Regions from separate parts of the Variovorax sp. GW821-FHT09D04 genome, predicted to be linked through region 2. Evidence: predicted binding sites of a transcription regulator. Region 2 holds the regulator's gene; the other holds the start of a gene.
The links. The regulator NrdR, encoded in region 2, represses ribonucleotide reductase genes. The targets are predictions, from matches to a motif close to CACNANATNTNGTG.

Region 1 (3,401 bases), on a different contig from region 2:
GCCGTGCCCGCGCTGCGCGAGCGCCGCGAAGACCTGCCAGCGCTGTGCACTGCGCTGCTCGCGCGCATCGCGCAGGACGGCGGCCTGCCCGTGCCGCGCCTGTCCGACGCGCTGCTGCAGCGCCTGGCCCAGCACCCGCTGGACGGCAACGTGCGCGAGCTCGAGAACCTGCTGCACCGCGCCGTGGCGCTGAACGACGGCGACGAGCTGCACATCGACCTGATGGGCGCGATGACGCCGATGCCGGCCGCGCCGCGCGGCGAATCCGCTGAAGCGCCAGCCGCCGTTGCGGTGGCTCCCGTCCCCGCGCCCGCCGTCGAGCCCAAGCCCGCGCCGCCGCCGCTGCCCTCCGACCTGCAAGCCTGGCTCGACCAGCAGGAGCGCGAGATCCTCGTGCGCGCGCTGCACGAGAGCGGCTTCAACCGCACGGCCGCCGCCGCGCGGCTGGGCATGAGCCTGCGCCAGATCCGCTACCGCATCGCGCGCCTGGGCATCTCCACGCCCAACGGCGACGACGGTGCCACCGCGCATGCCGACGACTGACGACCTCGCCACGACACCGGCCGGCGACGACAGACTTTGGCGCGCCGGCTGGTACCGCTTCGCCAAGGCCCTGCCCTCGCCCAACTTCGGCCCGCGCCCCGTCGGCGCGCAGACCGACCTGATCGTGCTGCACTCGATCAGCCTGCCGCCGGGCGAGTACGGCGGCGACGCCGTGCAGCAGCTCTTCACCAACCGGCTCGACTGGGACGCGCACCCGTACTTCCAGTCGATCCGCGGGCTCGAGGTGTCCTCGCATTTCTTTGTGCGGCGCAACGGCGAGCTCTGGCAGTTCGTGAGCTGCGACGACCGCGCCTGGCACGCCGGCGTGTCGTCGTGGCGCGGACGCGGCAACTGCAACGATGACTCCGTCGGCATCGAGCTCGAAGGCCTCGAGGGCGAGCGCTTCGAAGAGGCGCAGTACGAGACGCTGGCCAGCCTGTGCGCCGCGCTCGCGCAGCACTACGCCATCACCCACATCGCCGGCCACGAGCACATCGCGCCCGGCCGCAAGCAGGACCCCGGCGCCGGTTTCGACTGGCGCCTGCTGCGCGAACAGCTCGGCTGGAATCCACAGATGTTTCCCGAGCAGGTGGTCGCGCGCTAATTTTTTCAATCGCTCCGTGGCCCGCGATGCGCCGCTCTCGCAGCGCAGCAATCTCGCAAGCGCAGGCACGCGACGTAGCAACCATGCGGGCTGCAGGCCCAAATCGCCTCGCAAGCCGCGCCCCGTGCGGGTTGCGCCACCATGGGCCAGTATTCACGCGGCATCGCTGGCGATGCGCTGAGTGCGGCGCAAATCCTGTAAGGGTTGCGTCCATAGGAAAACACTACCTGTAGTGGCTTGTAGGGCACAGACACCCTAGATATAGTGTCTTCCCGTTCGGCAACAACGCCGACGCAAGGCCCGCGAGGCCTTGCCAACCAACAAGAATTGCACAACCGAGAGGAAGCGAATGCAAACTGCACTGAACACCCCGTCGACCCCCCGCGCCGTCCCCGCGACGCCGCAGCAGCAACAAGACACTGCGGGCTCGCCCACCGGTCAGAACCTTGCGCACTACCAGATCATTCGTCGCAACGGCGCCGTCGTTCCCTTCGAACCGAACAAGATCGCCATCGCGATGATGAAGGCCTTCCTGGCGGTGCACGGCACCCAGGGCGCGGCTTCCGCCAGCGTGCGCGAGACCGTCGACACGCTGACGCAAGGCGTGATCCGCGCCATGGTGCGCTCGCGTCCGGGCGGCGGCACCTTCCACATCGAAGACGTGCAGGACCAGGTCGAGCTCGGCCTGATGCGCGGCGGCCACCATGAAATCGCGCGCGCCTACGTGCTGTACCGCGAACGCCGCACCCAGGAACGTTCGAAGCAGGGCGAGCAGGACGTGCCCGCCGCACCGGCGCTGCACGTGCTCGACAACGGCGAGCGCGTGGCGCTGGACCTGAACGAGCTCAAGGGCCTGATCGAATCGGCCTGCCAGGGCCTGGGCGACAGCATCACCGCCGCCCCCATCGTCGCCGAGACGATGCGCAACCTGTACGACGGCGTGCCACTGGACGAGGTCTACAAGGCCTCCATCCTGGCCGCCCGCACGCTGATCGAGAAGGACCCCGACTACACCTTCGCCACCGCGCGCCTGCTGCTGCACACGATCTTCAAGGAAATCATCGGCCGCGAAGTGATGCCGATCGAGCGCGCCACCGCCTACGCCGACTACTTCCCGCAGTTCATCAAGAAGGGCGTCGAGAACGAGCTGCTCGACGAGAAGCTGCTGCAGTACGACCTGCCCCGCCTGGGCGCCGCCCTGAAGGCCGAGCGCGACAACCAGTTCGACTACCTGGGCCTGCAGACCCTGTACGACCGCTACTTCCTGCACGTGCGCAAGACCCGCATCGAGCTGCCGCAGGCGTTCTTCATGCGCGTGGCCATGGGCCTGTCGCTGAACGAAATCGACCGCGAAGCCCGCGCCATCGAGTTCTACGAAGTGCTGTCTTCGTTCGACTTCATGTCGAGCACGCCCACCCTGTTCAACGCCGGCACGCTGCGCTCGCAACTCTCGAGCTGCTACCTGACCACCGTGCCCGACGACCTGGACGGCATCTACGAGTCGATCAAGGAAAACGCGCTGCTGTCGAAGTTCGCCGGCGGCCTGGGCAACGACTGGACCCGCGTGCGCGCACTGGGCAGCCACATCAAGGGCACCAACGGCGAATCGCAGGGCGTGGTGCCGTTCCTGAAGGTGGTGAACGACACGGCCGTGGCGGTGAACCAGGGCGGCAAGCGCAAGGGCGCCGTCTGCACGTACCTGGAAACCTGGCACCTCGACATCGAGGAGTTCCTGGAGCTGCGCAAGAACACCGGCGACGACCGCCGCCGCACGCACGACATGAACACGGCCAACTGGATCCCCGACCTCTTCATGCGCCGCGTGATGGAAAAGGGCACCTGGACGCTGTTCTCGCCCTCCAACGTGCCTGACCTGCACGACCTGTTCGGCGCCGACTTCGAGAAGGCCTACGTCGCCTACGAAGAAAAGGCCGCCCGCGGCGAGATCAAGCCCGCGCGCACCCTCCAGGCCTCGGACCTGTGGCGCAAGATGCTCACGATGCTGTTCGAGACCGGCCACCCCTGGATCACGTTCAAGGACGCCTGCAACGTGCGCTCGCCGCAGCAGCACGCCGGCGTGGTGCACTCGTCGAACCTGTGCACCGAGATCACGCTGAACACCAGCGACACCGAAACCGCCGTGTGCAACCTGGGTTCCGTGAACCTGCTGCAGCACCTGAAGGACGGCAAGGTCGACCAGGAAAAGCTCAAGCGCACCATCTCGACTGCGATGCGCATGCTCGACAACGTGATC
Region 2 (3,401 bases):
CGTGAGCGGGCCTTCGGCATGCAGGTGGCTGGCGATGTCGAGTCCGCTGCCGATCAGCTTGGGCGCCAGGTACACCAGCAGCTCGTCCACGCAGCCTTCGCGCAGCAGCGAGCCGTTGAGCTTGTGGCCCGATTCGACGTGCAGTTCGTTGACGCCGCGCGCCGCGAGGTCCTGGAGCATCGCGGGCAGGTCGACCTTGCCGTGCAGGTTGGGCAGGCAGGTGATGGTGGCGCCGCGGGCTTCGAGTGCGGCCGCCTTTTCTTCGTTGTGCCGGCTGGCGGCGTAGATCCAGACGGCGCGGCCAGCTATGAAAATGTGAGCGTCGGGCGAAGTCTGGAGATGGCTGTCGACCACCACGAGGTGGGGCTGGCGCGGCGTGTCGACCAGGCGCACGTCCAGGCGCGGGTTGTCTTCGAGCAGCGTGCCGACGCCGGTCAGCACGGCACCGGTACGGGCCCGCCAGGCGTGGCCGTCGGCGCGCGCGGCCTCGCTGGTGATCCACTGGCTCACGCCGTTGTGCAGGCCGGTGCGGCCGTCGATCGAGGCGGCGATCTTCATTCGAACCCAAGGCTGCTGGCGGATCATGCGGCTGAAGAAGCCGATGTTGAGTTCGCGGGATTCGTCGGCGCCCGGTCCGACTTCGACCTCGACGCCCGCCGCACGCAGGCGCTCGAAGCCCTGTCCCGCCACGAGCGGGTTCGGGTCGGCCAGCGAGGCCACGACGCGGCGCACGCCGGCGGCGATGAGCGCGTCGCAGCAGGGGCCGGTACGGCCATGGTGCGAGCAGGGTTCGAGCGTGACGTAGGCGGTGGCACCCGCGGTCGAATGGCCCTGGGCCTGCGCGTCGCGCAGTGCCATCACCTCGGCATGCGGGCCGCCGGCCTGTTGCGTGTGGCCCTGGCCGATCACGCGGCCGTTGGCGTCGCACAGCACGCAGCCGACGCGCGGGTTCGGGTCGGTCAGGCGGATCGCGGAGGTGGCCAGCCGCAGGGCGGTGGCGATGTGGGAGGCGTCGTGTCGGGAAGAGGACATGCCGGGTTCGTTCACGCCTTCTCGGGGGTCAGATGTCGCGCAGCAGCTGGCGGAACTCGTCGACGTCCTCGAAGCTGCGGTACACCGAGGCAAAGCGCACGTAGGCGACCTTGTCGAGTTTCTTGAGTTCGCGCATCACGAGTTCGCCGACTTTCGTCGAATCGATTTCGCGCAGGCCGCTGGCCAGCAGCTTCTGTTCGATGCGCAGCAGGGCGTTGTCGATCTGCTCGATGCTCACCGGGCGCTTGCGCAGCGCCAGCATCATCGAGGCGCGGACCTTGGTCGAGTCGAAGTCGGCGCGGCTGCCGTCCTTCTTGACCACGACGGGGAAATTGACGTCCGGGCGCTCATACGTGGTGAAGCGCTTGTCGCAGGCGCTGCACTGGCGGCGCCTGCGGACGAAGTCGGCGTCTTCCGAAACGCGGGTCTCGACGACCTGCGTTTCGAGATGACCGCAAAAAGGGCATTTCATGCGGCCAGTGCTTCTCTTCTTCTATTTACGAAATCAACGGTAGACAGGGAAGCGGCTCGTCAAGGCGTGGACCTTGGCGCGCACCGCGTCGATGTTCGCCGCATCGCGCGGGTTCTCGAGCACGTCGGCCACCAGATTCGCCGTGATGCGGGCCTCTTCGTCCTTGAAGCCGCGCGTGGTCATGGCGGGGGTGCCGATGCGCACGCCGCTGGTGACCATCGGCTTTTCCGGGTCGTTGGGGATCGCGTTCTTGTTGATCGTCATGTGGGCGGCGCCCAGCACGGCTTCGGCTTCCTTGCCGGTGATGCCCTTGGAGCGCAGGTCGACCAGCATGACGTGGCTTTCGGTGCGTCCGCTCACGATGCGCAGGCCGCGCGCGGTGAGGGTGTCGGCCACGATCTGGGCGTTCTTGACCACCTGTTGCTGGTAGGCCTTGAACTCGGGCGTCAGGGCCTCCTTGAACGCGACGGCCTTGGCGGCAATCACGTGCATCAGCGGGCCGCCTTGCAGGCCGGGGAAGATGGCGCTGTTGATCGCCTTCTCGTGCTGCGACTTCATCAGGATGATGCCGCCGCGCGGGCCGCGCAGGCTCTTGTGCGTGGTCGAGGTCACGATGTCGGCGTGCGGCACCGGGTTGGGGTACACGCCCGCAGCCACGAGGCCGGCGTAGTGGGCGATGTCGACCATGAAGATCGCGCCGACGTCCTTGGCGACCTTGGCGAAGCGCTCGAAGTCGATGTGCAGCGAGTAGGCCGAGGCGCCCGCGATGATCAGCTTGGGCATGTGCTCATGCGCCTTGCGTTCCATCGCGTCGTAGTCGATGGCTTCGTTGGCGTCCAGGCCGTAGCTCACCACGTTGAACCACTTGCCGCTCATGTTGAGAGGCATGCCGTGGGTCAGGTGACCGCCTTCGGCCAGGCTCATGCCCATGATGGTGTCGCCGGGCTTCAGGAAGGCGAGCATCACGGCTTCGTTCGCCGAGGCGCCGCAATGCGGCTGCACGTTGGCGGCATCGGCACCGAAGATCTGCTTGACGCGGTCGATGGCCAGTTGCTCGGCCACGTCGACGTGCTCGCAGCCGCCGTAGTAGCGCTTGCCCGGGTAGCCTTCGGCGTATTTATTAGTGAGCTGCGAGCCCTGGGCGGCCATGACGGCCGGCGAGGCGTAGTTCTCGCTGGCGATCAGCTCGATGTGATGTTCCTGGCGCGCGTTTTCGGCTTGAATGGCGGCCCAGATTTCGGGATCGGTCTGTTCGACCAGGATATTGCGTTGGTACATGGCAGTCCTTTGAAGACGAGGTCCTTGTTCAACCAAACAAGGGCTGCCCAGGCGAACGGCTGAACGCCTGTTGTGGTCAGGCGGCACGCTTCCCAGTGGTATTCCACGTCAGCGCGTGGCACCTTTTTCAGGGTGCTGCGCCTATCGCCAGTCGCGTACAGGCCGAGTGTAGCGCAGGCCCGCACGCATCCGGGCCGGGAGGGCCGGCAAGGCCTCAGGAAACTGCGGAGAGCAGGGCGACCTTGGCCGGCTCGCTGCCGGTGGCAGGCTCTTCGCCAGCCGGCTTGGCCGGTGCCACGACCGGGATCGGCTGTGCGCGCGCCGTGGTCGGCGGCGGCACGACCATCGTCGAGGGCGCACGGCCGGCGGCGACCTGGCGCAGGCGCTCGTGTTCGGCCAGCACCTTGGCGGCATAGCCGCCGTCGTCGTCGAGGTTGGCGGCGCCCACGTAGTAGCGCAGGCCGCCTTCGAGCGAGCCGGCGCGGGCGATGCATTCCTGCAGCACCTTCACGCCGACGCGCATGTTGGTCACGGGGTCGAAGGCGGTGAGCGTGCCGCCCGCGCTTTCGTACTTGTCGCCGTGCACGCGCGTCATGACCTGCATCAGGCCCTGGGCACC

Region 1: a site for NrdR is predicted at 1,401-1,414, ahead of AC07O4_RS23365 (ribonucleoside-diphosphate reductase subunit alpha). Genes of this name have one in related genera too.

The regions. Positions count from the first base shown of each region.
Region 1 is NZ_JBWKPA010000008.1:173,343-176,743, forward strand. It holds gene AC07O4_RS23355 (sigma-54-dependent transcriptional regulator) at 1-543, shown strand, start outside; gene ampD (1,6-anhydro-N-acetylmuramyl-L-alanine amidase AmpD) at 530-1,147, shown strand; gene AC07O4_RS23365 (ribonucleoside-diphosphate reductase subunit alpha) at 1,497-3,401, shown strand, end outside.
Region 2 is NZ_JBWKPA010000003.1:501,044-504,444, forward strand. It holds gene ribD (bifunctional diaminohydroxyphosphoribosylaminopyrimidine deaminase/5-amino-6-(5-phosphoribosylamino)uracil reductase RibD) at 1-1,032, opposite strand, end outside; gene nrdR (transcriptional regulator NrdR) at 1,061-1,504, opposite strand; gene glyA (serine hydroxymethyltransferase) at 1,538-2,782, opposite strand; ZMP/ZTP riboswitch at 2,821-2,947, opposite strand; gene AC07O4_RS12635 (lytic transglycosylase domain-containing protein) at 2,997-3,401, opposite strand, start outside.